2 linked regions of the Vulgatibacter sp. genome follow. The protein of the gene in region 2 interacts with the protein of the main gene of each other region in a pairwise test. Links are inferred from orthologs where the notes say so. Each region holds a gene or a part of one and is shown on either strand. Other genes may lie near its edges. The genes, in order: ACESMR_RS16480 and ileS.

What was found.
Region 1: the proteins of ileS (region 2) and ACESMR_RS16480 interact in binary tests that used the Escherichia coli proteins (3 or more experiments, as listed by UniProt). The link is inferred for Vulgatibacter sp. from one-to-one orthologs.

Annotation. Positions count from the first base shown.
Region 1 is NZ_JAWLCN010000007.1:113,614-128,818, reverse strand. Bases 11,622-14,621 are described here. They hold ACESMR_RS16480 (hydrogenase maturation protease), read right to left. Parts: upstream 13,368-14,621; coding sequence 12,876-13,367; downstream 11,622-12,875. Other genes in these bases: ACESMR_RS16475 (hypothetical protein), read right to left, coding at 13,364-14,621; ACESMR_RS16485 (DUF6893 family small protein), read right to left, coding at 12,736-12,879; ACESMR_RS16490 (P1 family peptidase), read left to right, coding at 11,622-12,735. In the rest of the region: ACESMR_RS16535 (lipopolysaccharide biosynthesis protein), read left to right, coding at 1-524; ACESMR_RS16530 (polysaccharide pyruvyl transferase family protein), read left to right, coding at 521-1,792; ACESMR_RS16525 (glycosyltransferase), read left to right, coding at 1,789-2,988; ACESMR_RS16520 (class I SAM-dependent methyltransferase), read left to right, coding at 2,989-3,777; ACESMR_RS16515 (sugar transferase), read left to right, coding at 3,774-5,159; ACESMR_RS16510 (DUF1015 domain-containing protein), read left to right, coding at 5,250-6,578; hemB (porphobilinogen synthase), read left to right, coding at 7,641-8,615; ACESMR_RS16500 (RDD family protein), read left to right, coding at 8,690-9,172; ACESMR_RS16495 (ATP-grasp domain-containing protein), read left to right, coding at 9,447-11,549; more of ACESMR_RS16490, read left to right, coding at 11,584-11,621; more of ACESMR_RS16475, read right to left, coding at 14,622-14,686; ACESMR_RS16470 (DUF5947 family protein), read right to left, coding at 14,683-15,205.
Region 2 is NZ_JAWLCN010000004.1:577,141-592,769, reverse strand. The notes cover bases 5,037-8,460. They hold ileS (isoleucine--tRNA ligase), read right to left. Parts: upstream 8,090-8,460; coding sequence 5,237-8,089; downstream 5,037-5,236. Other genes in these bases: ACESMR_RS13600 (RimK family alpha-L-glutamate ligase), read left to right, coding at 8,423-8,460; lspA (signal peptidase II), read right to left, coding at 5,037-5,215. Also shown: purT (formate-dependent phosphoribosylglycinamide formyltransferase), read right to left, coding at 1-1,069; ACESMR_RS13620 (bifunctional metallophosphatase/5'-nucleotidase), read right to left, coding at 1,390-3,156; ACESMR_RS13615 (prolipoprotein diacylglyceryl transferase), read right to left, coding at 3,190-4,350; more of lspA, read right to left, coding at 4,358-5,036; more of ACESMR_RS13600, read left to right, coding at 8,461-9,337; ACESMR_RS13595 (DsbA family protein), read left to right, coding at 9,376-10,023; ACESMR_RS13590 (hypothetical protein), read left to right, coding at 10,285-11,247; ACESMR_RS13585 ((Fe-S)-binding protein), read left to right, coding at 11,427-13,487; ACESMR_RS13580 (ankyrin repeat domain-containing protein), read right to left, coding at 13,567-14,208; ACESMR_RS13575 (hypothetical protein), read right to left, coding at 14,298-15,116; ACESMR_RS13570 (peptidase M54), read right to left, coding at 15,169-15,629. UniProt on the Escherichia coli protein: Catalyzes the attachment of isoleucine to tRNA(Ile). As IleRS can inadvertently accommodate and process structurally similar amino acids such as valine, to avoid such errors it has two additional distinct tRNA(Ile)-dependent editing activities.

The sequences.
Region 1 (15,205 bases), on a different replicon or contig from region 2:
AGGAGGCGGGGCGGATCTTCGCGGTGCTGGGGCTGGTCGGGCTGGTGCAGCCGGTGAGCAACGCCACCTCGTGGCTCCTCGTGGCGCAGGGGCGCGGCGCCGAGCTGCTCAAGGTCGGCGCGGTGAACGGCTCGCTCTCGATCCTCTCCTTCGTGGCGGGGCTGCGATGGGGCGCGTTCGGCGTCGCGGCGAGCTACGCCATCTCCGGCCTGCTGGTGCGCACGCCGATCCTCTTCTGGTACACCGGCCGCGTCGGCCCGGTCCGCGGCGGCGAGCTCGCCGGCGTGCTCTTCGCCCCGGGCCTCGCGGCGCTGGCGGCGATGGCGGCGGTGCACGGCACCCGGGCGGCGCTGCCCCTGGAGCCGCTGCCCGCGGTCCTGGCCTGCGGCGCAGCGGCAGCGCTCGCGGCGCTCGCCACCATGGCGCTGCTGCCCGGCGGCAGGCGTGGCCTCGGGCACCTGCGCACGCTGGCCGGCACGTTGCGCGGGGCCAGCCCCCGCGCCGCAGGAGCGCCCTCGGCATGAACGTCGCGGTCATCAACACCGTCTGCCTCAACACCGGCGACGCTGCCATCGCCGAGGCGCTGCAGGCCAGCGTGCGCGAGGCCCTGGGCCCCTGCGACTTCACCGTCTTCGACAGCAACCCGGAGGCATCGGCCCGCCTCTATCCGGGCTGGCGCTTCCGGCAATCGCTGACGCCCCTGCTGCAGCCGCGCCTCCCGATCCGCCTGCCGAAGGGCGAGGCGATCGCGCGCCGGCTGCCGCCGTTGCGCCTGCGGGCAGCGGCTGCGCTGGAGGCGGCGGGGCGCGGCGCGCTGGCTGCGCCGGTGCTGCGCGCTGCCGAACAAGAGGCGCTGCGCACCTGGGCCGCGTCGGATCTCGTCGTCGCCCACGGGGGCACCTATCTCGTCGAGCATTACGAGCTGCACGCGCGCATCCTCGAATTCGAGCTGATCCTCGCCCTCGGCAAGCCCCTCGTCCTCTTCACCCAATCGCTGGGGCCCTTCCGCAAGCGGCTCTACCGGCGGCGGCTGCGGCGGATCTTCGAACGGGCGGCGCTGGTGCTGCTCCGCGACGAACGCTCGCTCGGGCACCTGCGTGATCTCGGCGTCCGCTCCGATCGGCTGCACGTGGTTCCCGACGCGGTCTTCGCCCTCGCCGACGACGAGCGCCTCCGTGCGGCGGAGGCGGCGCAGCTGCCAGCGGGCGAGCGGCTCCGGGTGGCGATCTCCGTCCGCGACTGGCCCTACATCGGTGAGGCGATGGAACGCTACGAAGCGGGCATCGGCGCCCTCGCCACGCACGTGGTGGACCGCCTCGGCGGCGAGGTGATCTTCGTCTCCACCTGCCAGGGCGTCGCCGACTACTGGACCGACGACTCGCGCACCGCCGTGCGCATCGCCGAGCGTCTGCCCGCCCACGTGCGCGCTTCGGTGGAGGTGGACCGGGGCTTCCACGATCGCCGGGCCCTCGGCGCGCTCTTCGCCTCCTGCGATCTGGTGGTGGCCACCCGCATGCACGCCGCCATCCTCGCCCTCTGCGCCGGGGTGCCGGTGCTGCCCATCGCCTACGAATTCAAGACCGAGGAGGTCTTCCGCTCGTTGGGCATGGGCGCCTTCGTGACCCGCATCGACGAGGTGCAGGGCGGGGTGCTGGTCGAGCGCTTCGACGCGCTGCGCGAGGCGCTGCCCCGGCTGCGCGGCCCGTTCTTCCGCGAGGTGCTCGCCACCGCGGCGCGTGCCCGCGGCACCGCTGCCCGGATCCGCGCCGCGGTCGAGGGGGCGCCGCGATGAAGATCGCCTACTTCGTCGGCGCCTTCCCGAGCGTCTCCGAGACCTTCGTCCTCGATCAGATCACCGGCCTCCTGGCCCGGGGCCACGAGGTGGAGGTCTACGGCGACGCGCCGTCGCCGGGGGCGGTGGATCACCCCGAGGTCGAGGCCTGGGACCTTCTCTCGCGCACCCGGCACCGGCCGGCGGTGCCGCGATCGCTTCCCGCGCGGCTCGCCGGCGCCCTGCCGCTGCTCCTGCGCGGCGGCGCGGTGGCCCGCGCCACCCTGCAGCGCCGCTTCGGCCGCGAGGGCGCCAGCCTGCGCCTGCTCTACGCCAGCGCCCCCTGCACCGGCGCGCGCTACGACGCGATCCACGCCCACTTCGGCCCCAACGGCCTCCTCGCCGCCAGGCTCCGCCTCGCCGGCGCGATCCGGGGGCCGCTGGTCACCACCTTCCACGGCTACGACCTCACCTCGTGGCAGGGCGCCTACGCCGATCTGATCGAGGAGGGGGACCTCTTCCTGCCGATAAGCGACCGCTGGCGCGAGCGCCTCGTCGCCCTCGGTTTCGACCCGCGGAGGATCGCGGTCCACCGGATGGGCGTGGACACGGCGGCGCTTCCCTTCCTCCCGCGCAGGGCCCCGGCAACGGGGCCTGTGCGCCTGGTGAGCGTGGCCCGGCTGGTGGAGAAGAAGGGGATCGCCTACGCCATCGACGCAGTAGCACAGCTCCGCGCGGCAGGGCACGGGGTCGACTACACCGTGGTCGGCGACGGCCCGCTCCGGGCGGAGCTCGAGGCGCGCATCGCCCACCACGGCGGGGGCGACGCGGTGCGGATCACCGGCTGGCGCGACCGAGGCGAGGTGGCGGCGATCCTCCGCGACGCCCACGTGCTCGTGGCGCCGAGCGTCACCTCCGCCGACGGCGATCAGGAGGGGATCCCGGTGGCGCTGATGGAGGCGATGGCCTGCGGTCTGCCCATCGCTGCCACCCGGCACAGCGGGATCCCCGAGCTGGTGGAGGAGGGGGTCTCGGGGCTGCTGGTCCCCGAGCGCGACGCGACGGCCCTGGCCGAGGCGCTGCGCCGGCTGATCGCGCAGCCCGATCGCTGGGAGGCCATGGGCCGCGCGGGCCGCGCCAGGGTCGACGCCGAATTCGACATCCACCGCCTCAACGATCGGCTGGTGGAGCTGCTCTCGAGAGCAGGGGGAGCGTAGATGGTCGCCGTTCCGAACGAGCTCGCCGGACAGCAGGCCCGCGACGTGGATGCGTTCCTCAATCCGCGGGCCACGCCGTCGACGCTCGACAACTTCCTGGTGCGCCGCGCGCTCCTCGGCGCCATCGATCGGCACCTGCCCCTCCTCCACGGGACGCTCCTCGACGTGGGCTGCGGGCAGATGCCCTACCGCAAGCGGATCCTCGCCGCCGGCAGGGTGGAGCGCTACGTCGGCCTCGATCTCCCGGCCAGCGGTTACGGCGAGCCCGACCTCACCTGGGATGGCGAGACCATCCCCCTCGGCGACGCGTCGGTGGACGCGGTGCTGGCCACCGAGCTCCTCGAGCATTGCCCCAGGCCGCACGCCGTCCTCGCCGAGATCCACCGGGTGCTCCGCCCGGGGGGAGCGCTCCTCTTCACCGTGCCCTTCCTCTGGCCGCTCCACTGCGTGCCCCACGACGAGCACCGCTTCACGCCCTTCGCCCTGCGGCGTCTCCTGGGCGAAGCGGGCTTCGGCGGGGAGCGGATCGAAGCCCTCGGCGGCTGGGACGCTGCGCTGGCGCAGCTCCTCGGTCTCTGGGTCCGCCGCCGCCCCATGCCCCGGCCGCTGCGGGGGCTGCTCTCCATCGCCGCCTGGCCCGTGGTTGCTGGGCTGGGCGCCCTCGATCGGCCACCGGCGGCGTTCCGGGAGAGCACCATGCTCCTCGGCCTCTGCGGAACCGCCCGGAAGCAGCCACCGGGGGATGTGGTAGAAGGCGGTGGGGACGACGCTCGAGGGGGCAGAGCGTGAACAGAGCTGCACGTGCGGTGGGCGCCACCGCAGCGATCACCGACCTTTTCCTGCTGCTCGCCGCCTATTTCGGCGCCTACGAGCTGCGCTACCAAATGGGCTGGTTCCCGGGGGTCTACAACTGGGACCGCTACCTTGTCCTGCCGCTGGTGGCGATCCCCACCTGGCTCCTCGTCGGCCAGCTCGCCGGGCTCTACACCGGCAGGCCCCGCAGCCTGCGGCGGGAGCTCGCCTCGATCACCTGGGCGGCGCTCGCAGGGGGCCTGGTCCTCGCCGCGCTCGCCTTCCTCCTCAAGCAGCAGCACCAGAGTCGGCCCCTGGTGGTGCTCTACATGGCGCTGGCCTGGGGGCAGGCCTGCGGCGTGCGCATGCTGGTGCGCCTCCTCGCCATGGGCAGGCCCGACGAGACCTGCCACGTGATCGTGGTGGGCAGCGGCGACGCGGCGGAGGAGATCTGCGCCAAGCTCCGGGCCCGCAGGAACGTGGCCGTGGTCGGCGTGATCACCGAAGCGCCCGGCGGCGCCGTCCCCAGCGGCGTGCGGCGGCTCGGCACCGTGGAGGAGAGCGAGACGATCCTCCGCCACGAGGTGGTGGACGAGGTGATCTTCGCAGTGCCGCGCAGCCACCTCGCGGAAGTCGAGCACGCCTTCGCGGTAGCGGAGGATCTCGGCCTCGACGCCAAGCTCTGCCTCACCTTCCTGCCCCACCGGATGGCCAAGCTCGACTTCGACGAGCTCGACGGCACGCCGCTCCTCTCCTTCTGGACGGCGCCCGCCCATCCGGTGCAGCTCGCGTTGAAGCGCGCCTTCGATCTACTGGTGAGCGGCGCCGCGCTCCTCCTCTGCGCGCCGCTCTTTCTCGGCATCGCGCTGGCGATCAAGCTCGACTCGCAGGGGCCGGTCTTCTTCGGCCAGGTGCGCAGCGGCTTGAACGGCAGGGCGTTCAAGCTCTGGAAGTTCCGCTCCATGGTGGTGAACGCGGAACAGCGCCTCTCGGATCTGCAGGCGCAGAACGAGATGGACGGGCCGGTCTTCAAGCTGCGGCGCGATCCTCGTGTCACCGCCGTCGGCGCCTTTCTCCGCCGCACTTCCCTCGACGAGCTGCCGCAGTTCTGGAACGTGCTCGTCGGCGAGATGAGCGTGGTGGGGCCGAGGCCGCCGCTGCCCCACGAGGTGAAGCACTACCAGCGCTGGCAGCGCCGCCGCCTCTCGGTGAAGCCGGGCATCACCTGCATCTGGCAGGTGAGCGGTCGCAACGAGATCGACTTCGAAACCTGGATGAAGCTCGACCTCGCCTACATCGACCAGTGGTCCCTCTGGCTCGACCTCAAGATCTTCTTCCGGACGATCCCCGCCGTCCTCCTCGGCCGCGGCGCGCGCTGACCCACGCTGCGGGGATTGCCTCGTCGCGTCTCGCCCTTAGCTTTGGCGCGCGGGGCGCCCATCGCCCCTCGTTCGTCCAGAGGGGGGAGCATGCCGGTCATCCGGCCCTTTCGCGGCATCCACTACGACTTCGCCCGGCACGCCGACCTGACGCCGCTGCTCTCGCCTCCCTACGACGCGGTGGACGAGGCGCGCCGAGCCGCGCTCGAGGCGCAGAGCCCCTGGAACGCCGTCCACCTCGAGGCGGAAGGGCAGCGGCCGGGCGACGGCGGCGCCGAGAACCGCTTCAGCCGCAGTGCCCGCTACCTCGAGGAGTGGCGCGCGCAGGGTGTCCTCGTCCGCGACGACAGGCCGGCGATCTACGCCCTCGAGCAGCGCTTCGAAGAAGGGGGCGAGCAGCGCGTCCGCCACGGCTTCCTCGCCAGCCTGGAGCTGCAGGAGCTGGGCTTCGGCGTGCTGCCCCACGAGCAGACGCTGCCGGCGCCGGGGGAGGATCGCTTCCGCCTCTACCGCGCCGCGCGCGCCAATACCTCGCCGATCTTCTGCCTCTACGCCGACGACGAGGGCGAGAGCGAGGTGATCCTGCAGCAGGCGCGCTCGGGCAGGCCCAACGCCACCGGGACGCTGGGCGGGGTGGAGAACCGGCTCTGGCGGATGGAGCAACCCGAGGTCGCCCGCGGCCTCACGCGGCTCCTCGCCCACCGGCGCGCCTTCATCGCCGACGGCCACCACCGCTACGAGATGGCGCTGGCCCATGCCCGGGCCTGCGAGGCGGAAGGCGCCCCGGCGAGCGGCGCCCACCGCACCATCCTCGCCTGCTTCTGCCCGATGAGCGATACGGGGCTGGTGATCCGGCCGGTGCACCGGCTGGTCACCGGCCTCTCCGTCGAGATCGGCCGGCTGTTGCTCCTCCTCGACGAACACTTCGACGTGGAGGAGCTGGTGGAGGACGTGCGCAAGCCTGCGGGGCTCGCGTGGGCGCAGCGCCGCCTCGCCGAGGCGGGCCGAAGTGGGCACGCGCTGCTGCTCCTCGCCGGCGCCGACCGCAAGGCGCGGCTCCTCCGGCTCAAGGAGGGCGTCGACCTCTCCCACGTGACGGCGCTCCCCCGGAACCCGACGCTGCGCACCCTCGACGTGGCGCTGCTGCAGGGCCTGGTGCTGCGCCACACCCTCGGCCTGCGCGAGGAGGCGGCGGGGTGGGGCGAGCATCTCGCCTACGTTCGCGACGAGGCGGAGCTGGTCACGCGCGCCTTTGCGGGCGCCGACGCGCTGGGCTTTCTCGTGAACCCCACGCCGATGTGGCAGGTGCGCGCGGTCGCCGAGGCGGGGGAGCGGATGCCGGCCCGGACCACCTTCTTCCATCCGAAGGTTCCCGCGGGCCTGGTCTTCCATTCGATCGATCCGCACGACCCCGCTTGACGGGCCGAAAGGCACACGTGCTACCATGCCGCCATTCGTTCGGCGTGGTGGGGTGTTCGTCCTGGATCCGGTGGGGTCGGCAGGGATGGTGCGGTTTGTCCGCCGTCCGGCCAGCGCTCTCCGTTGCAGGTGAAACGCTCGTCTGCACGGGATTCTTCCCGGGGACGGAGCGGTCTGCCCGCTGTCTGCCGAGCGCACGCCCGCACGATCTGCGCGCCGTCGGTCCGGGACGCGCTTCCTGCGCTGCCTCCGTGGCAGGCCGGCCTCGCCCTGCGGCCTGGCCGCGACACCTCGGCCCCAGCCTTACTGCCCCCCTCCGGGGCCGTGCCGGTAATTCCTGCGGCCAGGGGGGCTCCGCCCGCCATGCTGCAGGGCGATCCGGGGCGCTGGCGCCTGCCTGCCCGGCTGCGGATGGGCCCGTCTCGTCTTGGCACGCTGCTGGCAGAAGGATCCCGGCGTGAGCGCACTGCTGCTGGCCAACGGACACGCTGTCGAGGTCGAAGGGACCTCGCCGGTCGTAGACCGGGCGAGCCGGGGCGCTCCCCGCGGCAGGACTCCCGGCAGGGGTCCAGCTGCTGGTACAGCCCGCATCCGCCGGTGTTCGCACGTTCGCCCGTGTGCCCGAGCGGTTCTTCCTGCCTTCTAGCTCCTGCGGCGAGCACCCCGCCACGCCGGACGGTGCGCAGCGAGCTTCCCTCCTTTCCTTCTCGACCTGGAACGACTGGTTGGCGCCAGCGCAACGCCTTCGTGCGCCAGATTGTCGCGCGGTGCACTTCCCCTGATTTTCCGCGGAGGGGTGGGTCGGAAATCCCCACGCAGTGGGGAAGATGGGGAGGGTGGCGACATCTTCCCCGTTCGCCGGCCCGAACGGGGTGAACGCGGAGGTTCGCGGCGGCGAACCGGGCGGACCGCCCCGGGATCGGCGAACCGGCCCGGCGCTGCGGCAGAATGGAGCAGGGGCCTCCGGCGGTTTCCGGGCAGCGAACCTTCGTTGCTTTCGCACCGCGGCGGACTATGCTCGCCGCGAACCCGAGGCTCCGAAGCCCCCGAGGAGGAATCTTGCTGCCCGCTCCCATCCGCGGCCGCCGTTTGCGCCGTACCGAGACGCTCCGGCGGATGGTCCGTGAAACCGAGCTCGACGCCGGCGACTTCATCTATCCGATCTTCGTCGAGGAGGGCTCCGGCCTCCGCCGGCCCATCCCCTCGATGCCCGGGATCAGCAACCTCTCCATCGACACCGCGGTGGAGGAGGCGAAGAAGGCCCGCGACCTCGGCATCCCCTCCCTCCTCCTCTTCGGGATCCCGCCCCACAAGGACGAGATCGGCAGCCAGGGCTACGCCGAGGACGGCGTCATTCCCCGGGCCCTGCGCGCGATCAAGGAAGCGGTGCCCGAGCTGGTCCTCGTGACCGACGTCTGCATGTGCGAGTACACGACGCACGGGCATTGCGGCGTGATCCACGACGGCGACGTGGACAACGAGCGGACCCTGCCGCTGCTGGCGAAGACCGCGGTGGTCTACGCGCAGGCAGGCGCGGACATCGTCGCTCCCGCCGACATGATGGACAACCGCGTGGCGGCGATCCGCGGGGCCCTCGACGAGAGCGGCTTCGGCCACACGCCGATCATGAGCTACGCGGCGAAGTACGCCTCCGCCTTCTACGGCCCCTTCCGCGACGCCGCGCAGAGCGCGCCCTCCCACGGTGACCGCCGCGGCTACCAGATGGATCCCGCCAACGGCAGGGAGGCGATCCGGATGGTGAAGCGCGACGTGGAGGAGGGCGCGGACCTGATCATCGTCAAGCCGGCGCTGGCCTACCTCGACGTGATCCGCGACGTCCGGCAGGCCCTCGAGGTGCCGGTGGTCGCCTACAACGTCTCCGGCGAGTACGCGATGCTCAAGGCCGCCGCGCAGAACGGCTGGATCGACGGCGAGCGCGCCGTGCTCGAGAGCCTCACCTCGATGAAGCGCGCCGGCGCCGACCTCATCATCACCTACCACGCGCTGGAGGCTGCCCGGGCGCTCGCCCGGCGCTGATCATGGCCACGGGCTCCGGCAAAGGGCCGGTACGAAGTGCGCGCCGCGGCGGCTCCCCCTATCCGAGGGCGGAGGTGCTGCCGCGTGTCCTCGCCAAGGCAGCCGACCTCCTCGTCGCCGGCCTCTTCGCCTGGATCGTCCCCACCGTGGGCGGCGTCCTCGGGATCGTCTACCTGCTCCTCGCCGACGCGATGCCCAACGGCCAGTCGCCGGGCAAGCGGCTTCTCGGCGTGAAGGCGGTCCACGTGCCGACGCGGCAGTCCTGCAACGCCAGGCATTCGGTGATCCGGAACCTGCCGGTGGCGGTGGCCTTCGGCCTCGCCTTGAACCCGATCCTCGCCCTGGTGGCGGTGCCGATCGCGCTCTTCGAGCTCTACATGGTCGCCACCGATCCCCTCGGGGTGCGGATCGGCGACGTCTTCGCCGACACCCAGGTGATCGACGCCAAGGTCCCTCTCGAGACCACGGTGCCGACCCACGCCTCGACGCTGATCCGCCGGGCACCCCTCGCTGCCCCCGACGTCGGCGACGTCGAGGCACAGACCCGCTCACCGTGAGAAGGCGGCGCATCGGCGCCGCCGCCGAACCCTCACCGCGTGCGAAGGAATCGGCCCGGCAGGCGCCTGCCCTATTCCTTCGCTCGCGCTTCGCGGGTCGAGAAACGCTCCTTCTTGCGATCGCTCCGCCTTCGGCTTCGCTGGAGAGTTTGTTTCACAAATTCTCACCGGCACCACCTTCGCTCCACCGGGGGGCTGCCCGGCAGGAGCGCGCCCCTCCACGTTCGTCTCCCCACCACCGCGCGGGCGAAGCCCGCGTCGGAGAGGCAAGCACATGCGCATCGCGCTGACCCACAACCTGCGGCTGACCGATTCCGAAGACGAGGCCGAATTCGACACCGCGGCGACCATCGACGCCCTCGCCGGTCACCTGGAGCGGCTCGGCCACCGGGTGGAGCGGCTCGAGGTGAGCGGCCCCGCCTCGCGGACGGTGGCGCGGCTCGAGGCCTGGTCGCCGGACCTCGTCTTCAACACCGCAGCAGGGCGGCGCGGGCGCTTCCGCGAGGCCTTCTATCCGGCGCTCTTCGAAGAGCTGGGCATGCCCTACACCGGCAGCGATGCCTACGCGCTGGCGGTGACCCTCGACAAGCAGCTCTCGAAGATGATCGTGGCGCAGCACGGGATCGCCACGCCCGCCTGGCAATTCGTGGAGCGGCTCGAGGATCTCGAGCTCCGCCGCTTCCGCTTCCCCGTGATCGTGAAGCCGAATTTCGAGGGCTCGTCGAAGGGCATCACCCAGGAGTCGGTGGTCGAGGAGGCGGCGCTTTTGCCGGTGCGGGTGGCGGAGATGCTCTCCCGCTGGCCCGCCGGCGTCCTCGTCGAGGAGTTCGTGGCGGGGCGGGACATCACCGTGCCCTACCTCGAGGCCTTCGCCGACGCGCCCTCGCAGGGCGTGCTCGCCCCTGCCGAATATCTCTTCGACCCGGCGGTGATGGCGGGGCGGCGCCACGCCATCTACGACTACGAGCTGAAGACGAGCCTCGAGGACGCGGTGGCGGTGCGGGCGCCGGCGCAGATCGGCCGCGAGACCGAGGCCGTGCTCCGCCTCACCGCGCGCCGGGTCTTCGGGCTCCTCGGCTGCAAGGACCTCGGCCGCATCGATTTCCGGATCACGCCGGAGGGGGCGGTCTACTTCCTCGAGGTGAACGCGCTCCCCTCGCTCCAGCCCGGCTCCTCGATCTACGCCTCGGCGAAGCTGCAGGGCCTCGACGAGAAGGGCGTGGTCGAGGCGGTGGTCCGCAACGCGGTGAAGCGCTACGCGATCAAGGACTCGGGGCGCTCCAAGGCGCGGCCCCGGAAGTCGGGACCGCTCAAGGTGGGCTTCACCTACAACGTGAAGCGGGTCACCCCGACCATCGACGGCGCCCAGGACGCAGAGGCCGAATACGACTCCCCGAAGACCCTGCAGGCGATCCGCGACGCGATCGCCTCGTGGGGCCACGAGGTGATCGATCTCGAGGCGACCTCCGAGCTGCCGAGCCTGCTCTCCAGCACCTCGGTCGACGTGGTCTTCAACATCGCCGAGGGCTTCAAGGGCCGGAACCGCGAGAGCCAGATCCCGGCGCTCCTCGAGCTCCTCGACATCCCCTACACCGGCAGCGATCCTTCGGCGCTGGGCATCGCCCTCGACAAGGGCCTCGCCAAGCGCATGGTCCGCACCCACGGGATCCTCACGCCGCAATACTTCCTGATGCACACCGGCAAGGAGAAGCTGCCGAAGGATCTCCGCTGGCCGCTGATGGTGAAGCCGGTGGCGGAGGGTTCCTCGAAGGGCGTGATCTCCAAGAGCGTCTGCGAGAACGAGCAGGAGCTCCGCGAGGTGGCCCGGGAGATGGCGCTCAAATACCGCCAGCCCGCGCTGGTGGAGGAGTACATCTCCGGCCGCGAGTTCACCGTGGGGCTCCTCGGCGAGCGCAGGCCCCGGGTGCTGCCGCCGATGGAGATCGTCTTCGTCGACCAGACGATGAAGAACCCGATCTACAGCTTCGAGATGAAGCAGGATTGGGACAATCGGATCCGCTACGACGCCCCGGCGCAGATCGACGAGAAGACGCGGCGCCGCCTCGAGGACGCCGCCCGATCCGCCTTCACCGCCCTCGGCTGCCGCGACGTGGCCCGCATCGACTTCCGCATGGACGAGCAGGGGCGGATCTATTTCATCGAGTGCAACCCGCTTCCCGGCCTGACGCCGGGCTGGAGCGATCTCGTCCTCATCTCGCAGTCGGCGGGCATGGACTACCGGACCCTCATCGGCGAGATCCTCTCCGGCGCGATCCGGCGCTACACGCAGCGGGAGCGCGAGCGCCGGGCGCAGGAGAACGCCCGGCCGAACGCGGCGCTGGTGCAGGTGGCAGAGGCGGGCAAGCGCGCGGGCTAGCGCCACCGGACGCACCGCCGAAAGGACGCGTCGCATGGGCTCGAGCGATCGGCAGGAGCGGGTGCGGGCCCGGGAGCTGGGCCTGCCCCTGGGGCGCTACCGCCCCGGCCCCCACAACGCGATCACCGACGTGGAAGGCGTGCTCGTCGGCCATGCCACCATCGTGCGCGGCAGCGGCAGGCTGGTGCCCGGGCGTGGTCCCGTGCGCACCGGCGTCACCGCGATCCTCCCCGCTGGCGGAGGCGTCTTCGACGAGCGCGTCGTCGGTGGCGGCTTCGTCCTCAACGGCGCCGGCGAGCTCTCCGGCCTCACCCAGCTGATGGAGTGGGGGCTGATCGAGACGCCGATCCTCCTCACCAACACGCTCTCGGTGGGCGCCGTCTCCGACGCGGTGGTGAATTGGCTGGTGGAGCGCCACCCCGGCATCGGCGCGGAGCACGACGTGCTCATCCCGCTGGTGGGCGAGTGCGACGACTCCTGGCTCAACGACGTCGCCGGCAGGCACGTCCGGCAGGAGCACGTCTTCGAGGCGCTCCGCTCCGCGAAGGGCGGCCCGGTGGCGGAGGGGAACGTCGGCGGCGGCACCGGCATGATCACCTGCGACCTGAAGGGCGGCATCGGCACCGCCAGCCGCAAGCTCCCGGAGAAGCAGGGCGGCTATACCCTCGGCGTGCTGGTGATGAGCAACTTCGGCCGCCTCGCCGATCTGCGGGTGGCGGGCCTGCCGATCGGCGAGCACCTCGCGCGCAAGCTGCGGGGGATGGCGGTCCGGCGCAGCCTCTACGGATCGATCATCGCGGTGGTGGCCACCGACGCGCCGCTGCAGACCCACCAGATCAGCCGGCTCTGCAAGCGGGTGGCGCTCGGCATCGGCCGCGTCGGCTCCTACGCCGCCCACGGCTCCGGCGAGATCGTGATCGGCTTCTCCACCGCCAACCGGGTGCCGCGCCGCTCCCGGAAGATGGTCTACCGGATCAAGGTGCTCCTCGACACGCGGATGGATCCGCTCTACCAGGCGGTGATGGAGTGCACGGAGGAGGCGATCCTCAACGCGCTCTGCATGGCCACCGGGATGGAGGGGGCGAACGGCAATTTCTCGCCGGCGCTGCCGCTGGACGAGGTGCGCGACTACGCAGCGCTCCTGCGCAAGCCGATCCTCCGGCCGACGCCACGTGACGAAGAATAGCTACATGCGGCGGATCCGCAGGTAGCGCCGTATCTCCGGCCATTGGCTGTAGAGCGCCCAGCCTGCCACCAGCAGGCCGAGGCCGAGGGCGACAGGCCAGCTTCCCGATTCCTGCCGGTGCCGGCAGCGCGTCAGATCTCTCATCCCTTCGCCTCCATCGCCGGCTGCAGCCCACCGCCTGCTGCAGCGACCTCGAGCACCAGCTGCACCGCTGTGTCCAGCGCCGCCGCCACCGGCGGGGAGAGGCCGAAGCCCTCCTGCACGTCGAGGGGCTCGCAGCCGACGATGCGTGTGGGGGGCAGGGTGCCGCCCAGCGAGCGCAGCGCCGCGAAGACCGAGGGGAGCTCCATCCCGTGGGCATCCGGCTGCGCCAGCGCGGTGATCCCCTCGAGCGCCGGGTCGATCACGTAGAGCGTCCCCGGCGCGCGGCCCCGCGGCACCGCGTCGACGATCACCAGCAGATCGACCGGATCGAGGAGCTCGTAGGCCAGGTGGAGGCCGCGGATGCCGAAGTCGATCGCCCGGGTTCCGGGCGGGAGAGCCAGGCGGGCGAGGCGGCGCGCCACCTCGACCCCGAAGGCGTCGTCGCCGAAGAAGACGTTTCCGACCCCAGCGATCAGGACCGAGCTCACGTTCCCTCCGCGATCGTCTCCACCTCTTCCGGAAGGTAGTAATGGAAGCGGCCGTACCACTCGTGCAGCTCCGCTGCAGGGTCGTCGTCGAGGGTGACCGCCAACCAGGTCGCCCCCTCCGCGTCGACCTCCACACGGTGGACGGTGGCGGCCATGCCGGCGAAGAGGAGGTCGTGCGCGTCGGTGCGCCGCTTGCCCGGGCGCAGCCGGACCTTGTCGCCGGGGCCGGGCCTCCGCACCTCGTTCGCTACCCTGGGCAGGGGCAACATCTCCGCCTCGTCCGCGAGGCGCCGCGCGCCGTGCAACCGCTCCCAATCCCCCGGCGCCATCCGTTCCACCCGGTCGACGATCGCCGCTGCCCGGGGATCGGTGGCACGGGCGATCCGCTTCTCCTCCTCGGTGAGGGTGGCGGTCCGCAGGCCGAGGAGCTCGTCGATCTCGGTGGCGTCGTGGAGGTCGCCGGGGCTCTCGGGCGCTATCTGCGGGTGGTCGTAGAGGATGATCGGGGCTGCGAGCACCAGCTGCCGCTCGCCCCTGGCGCCGGCGAGGACCGGCCAGCTCCCCTGGCCCTTGCAGGCAGCGGCGGCAGCTGCTGCCTCCGGGGGCGGATCGAGGAGCGAGACGAAGGCGCCCGCCTGCAGCCCGAGGAGGAGGTGGGTGGAGAGCAGGGCGCTGCGCAGCGCCTCGTCGCGGCTCACCCGGGGGTCGACCGGGGTGTGGTTCTCGACCCGGATCACCAGCCTGCGGAACGGCGCGCCGGCGTCCTCCACCCGAAGCCGGACCCGATAGCAGAGCTGCGCGGTGTGGCGGTGAAGCCGCCCGCGCACGTCGCCTGCTCCGTCCCGGAGCTCCTCCATCGTGGCGCGCGCAGGCTGGTCGAAGAAGAAGGCGTGGTCCGTGCTCCCGCCCAGGTCGAACGACGCGGCGATCGACTCCTCCTGGAGGAGCCCCTCGTCCCAGGCCAGGTGGAGCTGGCCGTCGATCTCCAATCGCCCCACCGGCTTCCACGTCCGGCTCTCGCGATCGGCCACCTCGTACCGGCGTGCCTGCACCCGGAGGAAGCGGAGGAGCCCGTCGAGCCGGGGCGTGGCCTTCGCCTCGAAGAGCGTGCGGCTCTCCATCCACCAGGGGTCGGAGCCGTTCGCCTCGCTCCAGCTCCGCGGCGCCACCACGCCGAAGGACCAGCGGATCTGGTTCTTCGGCGCGTTCGCCCGGTAGGGATAGAGCACGTAGCCCTCGAAGAGCACCGCATCGGCGACGGCCTTCGCCCTGCCGAAGCCCGGCGCCCCGTCCGCCCCGCGCGTTTCGCATCCGATCATGTCGCCCTCCGTGGCAGCTCCCTGCTCGCAGCCTGCAGGGCGGCGAAGAAGGCGCCGATCGCCTCATGGACCTCGCGTCCACCCTCGAAGCCCTTCCAGTGCCGGCGCAGGGAGGCGGTGAGCTCGTAGCAGCGGTCGATCGGCACGAGCAGCGCCTCGATCCGGCTGCTGCCCCGGGGGCCGTGCAGGAGCACCGCCTCCACGTCGGCCTGTGCCTCGGCGAAGAGGGGCGAGGCGGCGAGCAGGTGCGCGGCCTGCGCCTCCTCGAGCTCCACCTCGGTGCTTCCCGCGGGGCTCGGGTAGATCGCGATCCAGCGCTGCCGGTCGCCGTGGAGGAAAAGGAAGGCGAGGCGGACCGGGATCCCGGCGGCGAGGAGGTCGCGCTCCTCGATCGCACCGGCTTGGTCGCGGAGCACCCGGCGCGGCACGGAGCGGAAACCCCGCGCCGCCTCGTGGTCGAAGAGCACGGCGCAGGCCGGGCAGGCGCAGCAGATCCGCCGGCGCTGGCGATCGACCAGG
Region 2 (15,629 bases):
GCTTGCCGAAAAGGCGCAGCGCCGTGTCGGGCTCCCGCAGCGCCGCGTCGACGTTGGCGAAGGCCGGGGCGGTGGAGTCACCCTCGGGCAGGATCACCGCCGAGGCGGCGGGGCCGTGCTGGCGGATCTTCGGGATGGGCAGGCCGAGGATCGCCCGGACGTGGAGGGCGAACTCGGAGAGGTCCTGGGAGATCAGGGTGACCAGGCCGGTGTCGTGGGGCCTGGGCGAGACCTCGCTGAACCAGACCTGATCGCCCTTCACGAAGAGCTCCACGCCGAAGATGCCGCGGCCGCCGAGGGCGCCGGTCACCGCCCGGGCGATCCGCTTCGACTCCTCGAGGGCCATTTTGCTCATCGGCTGCGGCTGCCAGGACTCCACGTAGTCGCCCTTCACCTGCCGGTGGCCGATGGGCTCGCAGAAGGTGGTGCCGTCCACGTGGCGGATGGTGAGCAGGGTGATCTCGTAGTCGAAGTCGACGAAGCCCTCGACGATCACCCGGCCCCTACCGGCTCTGCCCCCCTCCTGGGCGTAGGTCCAGGCGGCGCCGATCTCCTCCTCGCTCCGGACCAGGCTCTGGCCCTTGCCCGAGGAGCTCATCACCGGCTTCACCACGCAGGGAAGGCCGATCGCTTCGACCGCCGCCCGGTAGTCCGCCTCGGTGTCGGCGAAGCGGTAGGGCGAGGTGGCCAGTTCCAGCTCCTCGGCTGCGAGGCGGCGGATCCCCTCGCGGTCCATGGTGAGGCGGGCGGCCCGGGCGGTGGGGATCACGGTGCGCCCCTCGGCCTCGAGTTCGAGGAGGGTGGCGGTGGCGATCGCCTCGATCTCGGGGACGATGAAGTCGGGCTTCTCCAGCTCCACCACCCGGCGGATCTCCGCGCCGTCGAGCATGTCGATGACGTGGGAGCTGTGGGCGACCTGCATCGCCGGGGCGCCGGGGTAGCGGTCGCAGGCGATCACGTGGACGCCGAGGCGCTGGGCCTCGATGGCCACCTCCTTGCCGAGCTCGCCGGAGCCGAGGAGAAGGAGCCTGGTTGCGGTGCGGGTGCGGGGCGTGCCGAGCGTGACCACGGAGACCTCCGGGGGTGGGGAGGCCGGCTACCTACCAGCGCCGGTGGCAAAGCGTCCACCGGCGCAACCGAACCCCGCGCAGGAGGCGCTGCAACCCCGCGGAAAGAGGGCGCTTCGATTCGAGTGATCCGAATCGCGAGGTGCGTGCATGTATAGGTCGCTGCTGTCGTCGGGGGATGCCAGCAGCCGGCGCCGGGGGGTCCGGGGCCGGGCGATAAGCGAGCTCCTGGGTACTAGGCACACCTGCGGGACTCGACACGCGTCGCAACGGCTCCGGGTGGTCCGGGGCCGTTCGGCGTTAAGGGGTCCGGATCGCGGGATCAGCGCCCCGGGGGGCAGGCGGGGGCGACGCCCTTCAGCTCGATCCGCCCCCTGGCCGGGAGCGCCACCGGCCCCCGCCCCTCGAGCCAGCGCACGAAGGCATCCCGCTGGATCGGCTCCGCCTCGAGGTGGACCACGCTCCCCTGCGGCAACCGGGTGACCAGCCGATCCCAGCCGCCGCCGCCACCGGCGAGGAAGTCGTTGGTCACCACCGCGTAGTCGGCCTCGTCGTCCACCCTCTTTCCGTGGACGAGGATCTCCACCACCCGGTCCCGGTCGAGGGGCGTCACCAGCCCGTCGCCGTCGAGGTCCTCGCTGGCGCAGGCGCCCGGCGCCCCCTGATCGACCACCACCCGGATCCCCGCGCTCACCTGCAGGCCGCCGTGGACCCCGGCGAAACCGGCGCGGATCAGCTGGCGGAGCTCCCGCCCCTTCACCCGGAGCAGGCTGAGGCGGTTGTCGAAGGGGAGCGTCTCGAAGACCTGCCCGAAGGTGACCTCACCCTCGGGCAGCTCGGCCCGCAGGCCACCGGAGTTGGTGATGGCGAGGTCGGCCTCCGCGATCGCCGCCCGCATCGCGTCGGCGACGAGGTTGCCCACGTCGCTCTCGCCGTCGTAGTCGAGGCGCAGGGTGGTCGGGAGCACCGCCCCCAGGGGCCGGGCCCGCTCCGCCGCCACCGCCGCGAGGCGCGGGGCCACGAGCCGGGTGATCGCCTCGTCGGCGACCACCGCCTCGCCGCGGAAGCGCGCCGGCACGAGGCGCCCTGCAGCGCCGCCCTGCGGATCGCAGCGCTCCGTCCCCTCCACCTGCGCGGCGCAGATCTCGATCCCCGCCGCCATCCGCGTCGCCGCCGGGATCACCCGGCGGGTAACCGGATCGATGGTGAAGTCGAAGGTGCCGAAGGCCTTGCCCAGCGCCCCCGACTCGATGATCGGCACGCCGTTCACCACCGTCGCCACCACCCGGTGGGTGTGGCCGCCGATGGCGCCGTCGTAGAGCCCGGCGGGAAGACGGCGCACCACCTCGAGGAGCTCCCCCTCGCAGCCGCCGTCGACGCAGGTGCCGCCCATGTGCGCCAGGAGCAGGAGCACCTCGGCGCCTGCCTTCCGGAGCCGGCGCCCCTCCTCGATGGCGGCGACCACGGGATCGGTGAAGCGCACCGTCCGCACGTTGGCGGCGATGGTGACCTGCGGCGTGTCCGGGGTGGCGAGGCCGACGATGCCGATGCGCACCCCGCCCCGCTCGATCAGCGTGGAGCGCTCCATCCAGTCGGGGATCCGGTCGGCCTGCCGCTCGTAGAGGTTGGCGGCGAGGAGCGGGAAGCGCGCCTCGGCGGCGCGGGCCTTCAGGGCGCCGAGGGGATCCTCACCTGCCGGTGCCACCATGGCAGGGCCCACGGGCCCGAAGTCGAATTCGTGGTTGCCCACCGCTGCGGCGTCGTAGCCCAGGGCGTTGTAGGCCTCTACCACCGCAGCGCCCTCGGAGAGGTTGGAGGCCAGGGTGCCCTGCCACATGTCGCCGGCGTCGAGGAGGACCACCGGCCCCTGCGCGCGCAGCACCCGGAGGTAGCCGGCGAAGCGATCGACGCCGCCCACCGGCACCACCGTGCCGTCTGCCGCCCGGTCGTCGTGGCCGTCGAGCCAGCCGTGGAAGTCGTTGGTGGCGACGACGGTGAGGTGAATCGGCGCGGCAGGATCGGCGGGCTGCGCCGGGGTGGCGGCGCAGCCTGCGGCGAGGAGGAGGACGAGCGGGAGGAGCGGGCGCATCTTCTTCGGCCTCCGGCACGGCCCGACCAGCGATCAGGCCGCTGCTGCAGGTGCCGCGGGCACCGCCGGCGCGGCGCTGCGGGGCTTCCAGAGGAAGAAGAGCACGGCGCCGAGGACAACCATGCCGACACCCACCAGCTGCGAGGTGGAGAGGAGGACGGGATCGACCTCCGGCCAGCGCAGCAGCATGCCGCGGCCCCAGTCGCCACGGAAGGTCTCGATCGAGAGGCGGAGCACCGCGTAGAGCATCAGCCACATCGCGAGGATCTGGCCGTGGAAGCGCTTGTTCTTCCGGAAGAGGAGGAGGATCGCGAAGAGCGCCAGCTCGCCCAGCCCCTCGTACATCTGCGTGGGGTGGAGCGCCGGGGTGTGGCCGTGCTCGGCGATGAAGGAGGCCCACTCCGGGCTACGCGCCATCTCACCGTGGGCGAGGGCGCCCTTCGGGAACTCGGCGCCGAAGAGGAAGTTCGCGTTCTCGCAGACCTTGCCCCAGCAGCAGCCGGCGGCCATGCAGCCCATGCGGCCGAAGAAGTGGCCGAGGGCCACCACCGGGATGCAGATGTCGGCGAGCGCCCGGAAGTTGATGCCGTGCTTGCGGGCGTACCAGACCGAGGTGAGCGCCGCGCCGATGAAGCCGCCGTAGAAGACGAGGCCGCCGCTGGTGAGGTCGAAGATCCGCGACGGGTTGGCGCCGTAGCCGTTGGGGCCTTCCCAGTTGACCACGATGAAGAGGAGGCGGGCGCCGACCATGGCGCCGGCGAGGATCCAGAAGGAGAGATCGAGCAGGTGCTCCCGGGCCATCTTGCCCGTGTAGGTGCCGGCGTCACCCTTCTCCCGGGCCGCCTGCCGCAGCGTCGGGGCGCCGGGGAGGTAGAAGGCCAGGCCGTCGACGCTCGCGTATTTCTCCGCGGCCCTGGCGGCGAGGTGGATGCCGAAGAGGAAGCCCAGGGCGATCATCAGCCCGTAGGTGTGGAGCGGGATCGGCTGCGCCTCGAAGGGCGTCTTGGTCGAAACGAACCACGCCCCGAGGAGGAAGGCGAAGGCGCCGGCGACGATGGGGCTGCCGAGGCTCTTGCCCTCGCCACGGTTGTAGACCATCCGGCCCACCACTGCGGCGGCGACCACTGCCAGCACGTAGGCGAGCACGCCGAGAACCGCCGAGGGAACCGTCCACGGAAAGACCAGGGGGTGCATCGCGCGCTTACTCCTTCTGCCCGTGGGTCACGGGGCGAGGCTCGGAAAGACCACCTGCTGCGGCTCGGGTTCCGTTCGCTTCCTCGGCTGCACGCTCGGGGGCCGACTCGTCCACCACCAGGGCGCCGTCGGCGTTCACCGCCACCGGCCGCGGACCTGCCGCCTCCTCGCGGACGGGGAAGAGCTCGTCCTCGTGCGCAGCTGCGGCGGGCGCTTCGTCCAGCTCGATCCAGGGCCGCGGAGCCCCGGCGGGCTGCGCATCCGGCGTCGCCTCCGCCGGCTCCTCCTCCACGAGGGAGCGGTTCCTGCCGAAGAGGCTCTGGGAGAGGAGGAGCGCCACGCCGACGCTGATGCCGATGTCGGCGACGTTGAAGGTGGGCCAGTGGAGCCGCGGGTCGTTCTTCCAATGGACGTCGATGAAGTCGATCACGTAGCCGCGGAGCAGCCGGTCGAGGAAGTTCCCCACCGCGCCGCCCAGCACCAGCGCGAGCGCCACCTGCAGCAGCCGCTGGCTCTCCGGCAGGCGCCGGAAGAAGAGCAGCATGAAGGTGATGGCGAAGACCGAGACCACCGCGAAGAAGGGCACGCGGTAGCGGTCGTCGAGGCCGCCGAGCATGCCCCAGGCGGCGCCGGGGTTCTCAACGTATTTGAAGCGCAGGTGGTCGCGCTGTGCGACCACCGGCCTCGTCCGCAGGCGCTCGAGCTTCTCGGCGCCGAGGAACGTCGCGACCTGCTCCGAGATGGACGAAGCCTGCTCCATCTCGAAGGCGCGGGTGAGCCGCGCCACCGCCCAGAATTTGGTCGCCTGATCGATCACCAGCACCAGCAGGAAGATCGAGAGCAGCAGTCTCCAGCGCGCGGCCAAAACGTTCCTTCTTCGAGCGGATCAGCCAGCCACGGCGGCGGTGCACCGGGGGCAGAGCTCGGGATGTGCCGGATTCTGGCCGCGTTCGGTGGTCCAGGTCCAGCAACGGACGCACTTCTCACCCCTCGCCTGCTCGACTGCCACGGTGAGGCCTGCCACCCCCTCGCCCGGGAGGCCGTTCGGGGCGGCGCCCTCGACCAGCTCCACCTGCGAGACGATCAGCTCGGTGGGGAGCTCCGCCTGGTATTGGCGGAGGAAGGCGAGCAGGTCGCCCTCGGCCTCGAGCACGACGCGGGCGTCGAGGCTCTTGCCGATCTTCTTCTCCCGGCGAGCGACCTCGAGGTGCTTGGAGACCGCGCCCCGGACCTCGAGGAGCCGCTCGTAGCGGGTGAGCAGCGCCTCGTCGGTGGCGCCAGCCTCGGGAAGGCCTGCGTGGAAGACCGAGGCCTCGCGGTCCGCCTCCCCGGGGAGGAAGCCCCAGGCCTCCTCCGCGGTGAAGGAGAGGACCGGCGCCAGCAGCCGCACCAGATCGCGGGCGATGGCGTAGAGCACCGTCTGCGTGGCGCGGCGCTCCTTCGAGTCGGCGCCGTTGCAGTAGAGGAGGTCCTTGCGGATGTCGAGGTAGACCGCGCTCATGTCCACCGCGCAGAAGTCGAGCGCCGCCTTGTAGGCGAGGTGGAACTCGTAGTCCTCGTAGGCCTTGCGCACCCGCTTCGTGAAGACGCCGAGACGCTGCAGCGCCCACCGCTCCAGCTCCGGCAGCTCCGAGGCGGCCACGGTGTGCTGCTTCGGATCGAAGTCGAAGAGGTTGGAGAGGAGGTAGCGCAGCGTGTTGCGGATCTTGAAGTAGCCCTCGCCGAGCTGCTGGAAGATCCCCTCGGAGGTGCGGATGTCGTTGCGGTAGTCCTCGGAGGCGACCCAGAGGCGCATTACTTCCGCGCCGTAGCGCTCGATCAGCTTGAGCGGATCGACGTAGTTGCCGAGCTTCTTGCTGATCTTGCGGCCCTCGCCGTCGACGACGAAGCCGTGGGTGAGCACCGCCTTGTAGGGCGCCTTGTCACGGGTGCCCACCGAGCAGAGCATCGAGGAGTGGAACCAGCCGCGGTGCTGGTCGGAGCCCTCGAGGTAGAGGTCGGCAGGCACGCCGAGGTGCTCCTGGCCGTCGAGGACCGCCGCGAACGACACACCCGAGTCGAACCAGACGTCGAGGATGTCGTTCTCCTTCTTGAAGGAGCTGCCGCCGCACTTGCCGCACTTCGCGTCGCCGGCGAAGTCGGAGGCGGGCCGCGCGAACCAGGCGTTGCCGCCCTCTTTCTCGATGTGCTGCGCGGCGCGCTCCATCACGTCGGCGTCGACCAGCGCCTCGTCGCAGCCCTCGCAATAGAGGACGGTGATCGGCGTGCCCCATACGCGCTGGCGGGAGATGCACCAATCCGGCCGGTTCTCGATCATGCCGTGGATGCGCTCGCGGCCCCACTTCGGGATCCAGCGGACCTTGTCGATCTCCTCGAGCGCCTCCTTGCGGAGGTCGTTCTTCTCCATGGAGATGAACCACTGGTCGGTGCCGCGGAAGATCACCGGGTTCGAGCAGCGCCAGCAGTGCGGGTAGCTGTGCTCGAGCTTCTGCTGCTGGAGCAGGTGGGCGCTCTCGGTGAGCATCTGGATCACTTCGGCGTTGGCGTCGAAGACCCGCTTGCCCTGGAGGCGCGCGCCGGCGGCGTCGGTGAAGTAGCCGCCGTCGTCCACCGGGTTGAGCACCTCGAGGCCGTACTTCAGACCGACCTCGTAGTCCTCCTGGCCGTGCCCGGGGGCGGTGTGGACGAGGCCCGTGCCCTGCTCCAGGGTGACGTGCTCGCCGAGGATCACCTGCGACTCGCGGTCGAGGAAGGGATGGCGGTAGCGCACGCCCTCGAGATCCTTGCCCTCGACGTAGGCGACGATCCGCGAGGCGTCGGTGAGGGAGGCGCTGGAGAGCTCGGCGCCTGCGAGCTCCACGTCCTTCAAGGCCACGTGGTCGGGGGCCACCGCAGCGAGGAACTGCAGGAGCAGATCCTTCGCCACGATCACCGTGCGATCGCCGAGGCGGTAGGCGACGTAGGTGAACTCGGGGTGCACCGCCACCGCGAGGTTGGCGGGCAGGGTCCACGGGGTGGTGGTCCAGATCGCCACCTGGACCTTCTCGCCCTGGAGCTCCGGCTGCTGGAGGCCGGCGGTGACATCGAAGCCGACGTAGATCGAGGGCGAGGTGTGATCGGCGTACTCGACCTCGGCTTCGGCGAGGGCGGTGCGATCGAAGATGCACCAGTAGACCGGCTTCTTGCCCCGGTAGAGGCCGCCGCGGGCGGCGAAGCGGGCGAGCTCCCGCACGATCGCCGCTTCGTAGCCGAAGTTCATAGTGAGGTAGGGGTTCTCCCACTCGGCGAAGATGCCGAGGCGCCGGAACTCCTTCCGCTGCACGTCGATCCACTCGGTGGCGTAGGCCCGGCACGCGTCGCGGATCTCGTTCTTCGACATCTCGCGCTTCTTCGGCCCGAGCTTCTTGTCGACCTGCAGCTCGATGGGGAGGCCGTGGCAGTCCCAGCCCGGGACGAAGCGCACCGCCTTGCCCTCCATCGCGCGGAACTTCACCACGAAGTCCTTCAGGACCTTGTTGAGCATGTGGCCCTGGTGGATGTGGTTGTTCGCGTAGGGCGGGCCGTCGTGCATCACGAAGCGCTCGCCGCCCTTCGCGTTGCGCTCGAGGAGGCTCTCGTAGATGCGCCCCTCCGCCCACTTCTCGAGGATGCCGGGCTCCCGCTGGGGCAGGTTCGCCTTCATCGGGAAGCCCGTGCTGGGCAGGTTGACCGTCTTCTTGTAGTCCGGGGCCTCGGCCATCGACGCCTCTCCAGGGTCCGCGCGTGAAACGGCACTCGTTATCGCCGCGGGATACCCGCGTCAAGCAGCGCTCTTGGCGGATTTCGAGGGGTCCTGGCCCATGCCCGTGGGGCATGCGAGGGAGCAGGGGCAGGGACCCGCGCTGCTGGCCTGGACCTGGGGCGGCGTGTAGTGTGCGGGCCGTTTCGAACCCCGAACCGTTCGACTCTCTTCCCCATGAGCACGCGCCCCCGCGCACAGACGCCCCCCGACGCACCGAAGGACGAGAAGCGGCAGAGCCGCGCGCGCCCCGTGAAGACCCGGGTGCGGGCGAAGCCGCCGCGGGGCGAGCGGATGAAGATCGTCGTCCTCTCCCGCAAGAAGTCGCTCTACACCACGCGGCGGCTGGTGGAGGCGATCAAGGCCTGGGGCCACGTGCCCCTGGTCCTCGACACCCTGCGCTGCGATCTGATGCTGGAGAAGGGCAGGCCCCAGGTCTTCTACGAGGGCAAGGCGGTGGAGGGGGTCGGCGTTGTCATCCCCCGGATCGGCGCCTCGATCACCGCCTACGGCCTCGCGGTGGTGAATCAATTCGACATGATGGGCGTGCCGGTGCTCAACAACTCGGTGCCGATCGCCCGCTCCCGCGACAAGCTGCGGAGCCTGCAGCTCCTCGCCCGCTTCGGCTGCGACATGCCCCGCACGGTGATGATGCGGGACCGGCGCGACCTGGCGAAGGCGGTGGAGCTGATCGGCGGCCTGCCGGTGATCGTGAAGCTGCTGCAGGGCACCCAGGGCGTCGGGGTGATGCTCGCCCACACGCACAAGGAGCTGCAGTCGCTCCTCGACACGATGTGGACCCTCGACCAGGAGATCCTCCTCCAGGAGTTCATCGCCGAGTCCCGGGGCAAGGACGTGCGCGCCCTGGTGGTCGGCGATCGGGTGGTGGGCGCGATGCGCCGGGTGGCCCGGGTGCAGGGCGAGTTCCGGTCCAACATCCACCGCGGCGGACAGGGCGAGCCTGCGGCGCTCTCCCGGAGCTACGCGGAGGAGGCGGTGCGCGCCGCCCGGGTGATGGGGCTCGAGGTCGCAGGCGTCGACATGCTCGAGTCGACGGCGGGGCCGAAGATCACCGAGGTCAACTCGAGCCCGGGGATCGAGGGGTTGGAACGCGCCACGGGGATCGACGTCGCCGGCGCGATCATCGCCCACGCGGTGGAGTTCGCCAGGGCCCGGGCCTCCGGCTGGACCCGCCAGCGCCAGATCTGATGTTTGTTGTTTCGAATTTCAGGGATACGCAGGAAGACATGGAAACGATCGAGATCATCCTCCACCACGACGTGCTCTGCGGCTGGTCGTGGCTCGCCGACAAGAGGCTCCGCGCGCTCTCCGACGAGCTCGGCGGGCTCTTGCGGATCGATTACCGCGCCTACCCGCTCCGCATGGAGGAGATGGTGCCCACCGACAAGGAGCGCGAGGCCGAGATCAAGGCGCTGCGCAAGGTGGGACGGGAGAAGGACGGTAAGGGGATCACGGCGGAGCTGTGGCGCTCGGCCGATCCGCCGCGGACCTCGCTCCCGCCGCTCGTCGCCATGGAGGCCGCGCGGATCGTCGGCGGGATCGGGGGCCGGGACCGCATGCTCGCCGCGATGCGGCAGGCGGCGCTGGTCCGGGGCCTCAACGTCTCCCGGGACGACATCCTGATCGAGCTGGCGGAGCGCTGCGGCCTCGACATCGGCCGCTTCGGCACTGCGCTGCGCAACAGCGGGACGAAGCGCCTCGTCACCGATCCCTGGGAGGAGGCGTGCCGCCACGGGATCGAGGCGACGCCCGCGGTGCTGGTCGGTGGCGAGTGGCTGCTCACGGGCACCCGTACCGTGGAGGATTACCGGGAGACCATCGAGCGCTTCGTGGAGAAGCGCTGCCTCTATGTCCCCTCCCGTGTGGTCCACTAACCCGGTTCGGGAGGCCTCCAGCCATGCGCGGCCCGCCGGCTTATCCGGCGGGCCGTCGTCGTTCCTGCGGCGCTTTCTCGTCCTCCGGGTGGCGAAACGGCGGCGGAGCCAATCGTTTTCTATGACGCATTGCGCCTTGCAGACTTCTTGACCCCTTGGCGGGGCGGACCTAGCTTCAGGGCCTTGCACGCTGAGCGGGAGCGCTACAGCTCTCCTGCTCGGGGACCGGCGCGGGACGGCGCCGCATGGGAGGAGAACCGAATGAACCGCATCATGAAGAATGGTTTCCTGGCGCTGGTATGCGTCGCCCTTGCCGGTGGCGTGGTTGCCTGCGGTGACGACGACGACGACAACGGCGGCAACGGCGGGACCGGTGGAACGGGTGGCACCGGTGGCACGGGCGGCACCGGCGGGACCGGCGGCAACGGATGCCCGGCGACCGAGGCCCTCGACGTGGACGGCACCGTGGCGGTGAACCCGCTGGCAGCTGCCTTCCTCACCGCCACCAGCGGCACCTTCCCGAGCCTCGAGGGGCTGACGGTGCGCGCGGTGGATCCGATCAAGAGCCTCGGCGGCTCGCCCGACGCGGTCCTCGGTGAGACCACCACCGACGCCAGCGGCAACTTCTCGTTCACCGACCTCGACGTCTCGGAGATCGTCACCGGCGCCGTCGTCACCGTGAGCGGCACCGGCTTCGCCGACTCGACCCAGGCCCTCTGCCTGCCCGAGACCGACGAGAACGATTGCTACGTCCGCTGCGCCCTCGCCTCGACCGACGAGAACTTTACCGCCTTCGCGGTGGCCAGCGACTTCCAGGATGCACTCGAGACCGCACAGGGCGGCGCGACGCTCCTCGACGATGGCTACGTCCTCGGCGTCGCTGCCAACGACGTGGGCCAGCCGCTTCCCGGCGTCACCATCAACGCGGCTCCCGCTGCCGACGTGACCTACCTCGCCCTCGACCTCTCCGACGCAGGCACCAGCGAGACCACCGCCACCGGCTCGTTCATCGTGCAGCCCGGCGGCATCGTCTCGCTGAGCCCCAGCGCCGACGACACCACCTTCATGCCGGCCAGCCAGCCGGTGGGCCAGAGCGAAGGCGTGGCGTTCCAGGTCTTCTTCATCGCCACCGACGGCGGCGGCGGCTCGGGTGGCGCCGGTGGTGCGGGCGGCGCTGGTGGCGCCGGCGGTGCCGGTGGTGCGGGCGGCGCTGGCGGCATGTAATGCGCGGCGCGGTCGCTGATCGGCCGTGACGAAAGGGGCCGGGGCGCGTTCGCCTCGGCCCCTTTCCGCTTAAACAAGTGTCGCGGGGCGGTTGCGCAGCGCGTCGCCCGCAGCTAGGTTGCGCCTCTTGCGCCATCCGGCCGTGTTTCTCGAGGGCCAACTGCCGCGAAGGAGCCCGCATGTCCGCCCCCTTCGAACTCACCACGATTCTCACCCTGTGCCTGCTGGTCCTGGCGCTCGGCATCTTCGCCACCACGATGACGCCGCGGATGCAGATCCTGCTGCGCCTGCAGCACGAGGATTTCCGCTTCCGCGACCTCGGTGAGCGCACGAAGCGGCTGCTCAAATTCGGCTTCGGCCAGAAGCGCCTCGTCGATCCCGAGGAGTTCACGCCGGGCCTCGCCCACGTCCTCATCTTCGCGGCGTTCATGGTGCTGGCGCTCCGCACGGTGACGCTCTTCGGCATGGCCTTCGGTGGCTGGGATTTCCACCTGCCGCTGCTCGGGGCGAACAGCCCCATCGGCCAGGCCTACCTGATCCTCAAGGAGATCGTGGTGGCGGGCGCGCTCCTCGGCGCGAGCTACTTCCTCTACCTGCGCCTCGTCGTGAAGCCGGACCGGATGACCCGCTCCGGCGAAGCGGTCTTCATCCTCGGCATGATCATGGGCCTGATGATCACCGAGATCATGTTCGAGGGCGCCCACATCTACATGTTCGACGGCGGCCAGGGACATTGGTTCTCGCCGCTGGGCAACGTGATGTCGGGGATCTACGGGGCGCTGGGCGCCTCCACCGAGACCGCCTGGTTCATCGGCCGCGCCGCCTGGTGGGCGCACATCGTCCAGATCCTCGTCTTCTTGAACTTCCTGCCGCTGGGGAAGCACTTCCACGTCATCACCGGCCTGCCCGACGTCTTCTTCCAGCGGCTCGATCCGCAGTACCGCCCGGCGAAGATGGACCTCGAGAACTCCGAGACCTTCGGCATCCAGAAGGCGGACGAGCTCACCTGGAAGATGGCGCTCGACCCCTACTCCTGCACCGAGTGCGGCCGCTGCCAGACCCACTGCCCCACCTACGTGACGGGCAAGCCGCTCACGCACAAGGGGCTCAACAAGACCATCCGCCTCCACCTGATGGAACAGGCGGAGGTCCTCGCCGCCGGCCCCGAGGCCCGGGAGCAGCTGCCGGATCTCGTCCCCAACATCGTCAATCCCGAGACGATCTGGGCCTGCACCACCTGCGGCTGGTGCGAGACCGCCTGCCCGGTCTTCATCGAGAACATCCCCCGCATCATCGACATGCGCCGGCACGAGGTGCTGGTGAAGAGCGAGTTTCCGCCGGAGGTGACCCGCGTCTTCAAGGGGCTCGAGACCCAGGGCAACCCCTGGAACCTCGGCGCCACCTCCCGCGGCGACTGGGCCGAGGGGATGAACGTCCCCACGGTGCAGGACAACCCGGAGTTCGAGTACCTCTGGTTCGTGGGCTGCGCCGGCTCCTACGACGACCGGCAGAAGAAGGTGACCCAGTCGCTTGCCAAGGTGCTCAACGCCGCCGGCGTGAACTACGCGATCCTCGGGAACGAGGAGACCTGCAACGGCGACAGCGCGCGGCGCATCGGCAACGAATATCTCTTCCAGATGCTGGCGGAGCAGAACATCGAGACCTTCAAGACCTACAACGTCAAGAAGATCTTCAGCCAGTGCCCGCACTGCTTCAACATCCTCAAGAACGAGTACCCGGCGCTGGGTGGCGAGTACGAGGTGATGCACCACAGCCAGCTCATCGCCGAGCTGCTCAAGGACAAGCGCATCGTCCCCACCGAGAAGTTCGACGAGCTGGTCACCTACCACGACGCCTGCTACCTGGGCCGGCACAACCAGGAGTACAAGGCGCCGCGCAAGACCCTCGAGGCGATCCCGGGGCTGAAGATCGTGGAGATGGCGCGGAGCGAGCGGCAGAGCTTCTGCTGCGGCGCCGGTGGCGGCCGGATGTGGATGGAAGAGCACGTCGGCACGCGCATCAACCAGAACCGCGCCAAAGAGGCGATCGACACCGGCGCGAAGACGGTGGCGGCGAACTGCCCCTTCTGCATCACCATGCTCAAGGACGGCATCAGCGAGCTCAACGTCGAGGGCGTGGTGGTGAAGGACATCTCCGAGCTCCTCGCCGACTCGATCAAGCTGCCGGTGATCGCCGGCGACGCGGTGGAGAAGAAGTCCGAGTCGGAGCAGTCGGCGTAGAGCACGCGGCTCGGGCTGGAAACGAACGAGGGCGCCTTCTCCTGCGGGAGGGCGCCCTCGCTCCTTCCTGGCGCCCTGTTCAGCGCAGCAGTGGGAGCACCGCCACGTGCCCGTTCTTCTCAGCGAGCGCTGCCGCGGTCTCGCCTGCATCGGTGCGCGCCTCGCGATCGGCGCCGCGCTCGAGGAGCAGCGAGACGATCACCCCGTGCCCCGCAGCGGCGGCGTCGTGGAGCGGCGTGAACCCACCCCGCTGCGCCACGTTGGGATTGGCGCCCATCACCAGCAGCTGCTCGACGATCGGCCTGCTGCCTGCGGCCACCGCTGCGTGGAGGGGCCGCAGCCCGCACTCGTTCGCCGCGCGGGCGTCGACGTCGGCACCGTGGCTGATGAGGAGCTGCGCCAGCACCGGCCTGCCGAAAAGGGCGGCGAGATGGAGCGCGGTGAAGCCATCCGGGGAGACGTGCCGCGGCGCGACGTCGTCCTGCCGGAGGATTCGCACCAGGGCCTCGAGCTGGCCCAGCGCCGCGGCCTCGAAGATGTCCAGGCCGTCGTGGAGGAGCAGCTCCACCAGCGGCTCCTGCTTCCGATAGAGAGCGCGGAGGAGCGCCGAGACCCCATCCGGCCCACGGGCACGGCGCAGCTCGGGATCCGCCTCGAGCCACACGGCGAGATTCGCTGCGTCACCCTCTTCCACCGCCTGCACCACGTGCCGGTGATCCATCGCCCGCCCCTGCGCGTCGCTTGAAATCGAATGTGGGATGTGGGCAGTTTCGCACGTTTCGGCAGCGGCGCAATCTCTTACTCCATGTGTCAATCCGCGGCGGGTTCGGGGATCGCCTCGACCACGGCGGCGACGTGGCGCCGCACCAGCGCGCGCGCCTCCTCGAGGGCGGCGGCGCTCCGCGGGTCGTAGCCGAGGCAGAGCACCACGTCGTCTTCCGGCGCTGCTGGAGATCCCAGGAAATCGTAGTCGACGAGCCTGGGCGTGGGCTCGCCCAGATCGTCCCTGGCGAAGCGGCCGAAGATCACCGCCCCACCCGGCCGTCCCGGCGCGGTCTCCTTGAGCGAGAAGAGCGCCCGCACCGCCTCGAGGGCCGGGCCGTGCGCGACGAGCGCGTCGAGATCGACGGGGCCGCCCACCGCCGCCTCGAGGAGCTTCACGCAGCCGCGGACGAATTCGACGTCGGTGACCACCAGGCCGTAGCGGTACCAATCGGGCAGCGCCGCCCGGATCAGCCGCGCCTGCGGGGCGTTGAGCCAGAGGAAGGAGGGGCACTCGAAGCTCTGGCAGGTGTTCGAGTTGTAGGCGCCGCAATCGCGCAGATCGGTGCCGTCGTTGACGAAGGGGTGCGCGAGGCAACCGACCTGGGTGCGCTCCTCGTTCACGAAGCCGAGGAGCGGGCAGAGCCGCACCGGCGGGAACATCGGATCCTTGTCCCAGCGGCGCAGGCTCTTCGCTGCGGCCTGGAAGGCCTCGGCGGTCTTCGGCAGCGGGCGGATCGTATCGGTCCTGCGGTGGAGCGCCCTGGCGAGGGCGGCCCGGGAGTGGTCGCGGAAGTTGTAGAGACCGCAGCAGGCGCCACAGGAGGCGCCGCCGCCCGGCTGGCAGAGATGGAAGGGAAGAGCCACGCTGCGACCGTCGCCCGTCGGCGGCCGACGGTCAAGCGCGCACGGGCCCGGCTCAGGGCTGCGCGTTCTTGATCAGCTGCTGCTTGCAGGGCGCGCAGAAGCCGCCGCTGCGCCTGTCGAGATCGTCCGCGCGCTCGGGCAGGTTCATCACGCAGCGGGCGTCGTCGCAGCTCCGCAGCCCGATCGCCTGGCCTGCACCCCACAGCGACATCAGCTGCACCCGGCGGGTGAAGCGCTCGTCGTCACGGCCGTCGCGCAGGCGCGAGAGGCCCACCACCGCCGCCCGGAAATCGCGATCGCCGTCGCCGATCACGTAGTCCATCTCGGGCTCGAAGAGATCGATGTGGCCCAGGGCGAGGATCGCGTCGCGACCCGGCTTGAGGTGGGCCTGCCCCAGCTTGCGCACGATCGCCGAGGCGTTGTGCTGCTTGCGGGTGGGGTTGAAGGCGTACTGCGGTTCGGCGAGGCCGGGATCGATCACCGTCACCAGCTCGAAGTGCTGCGCTGCGGTTG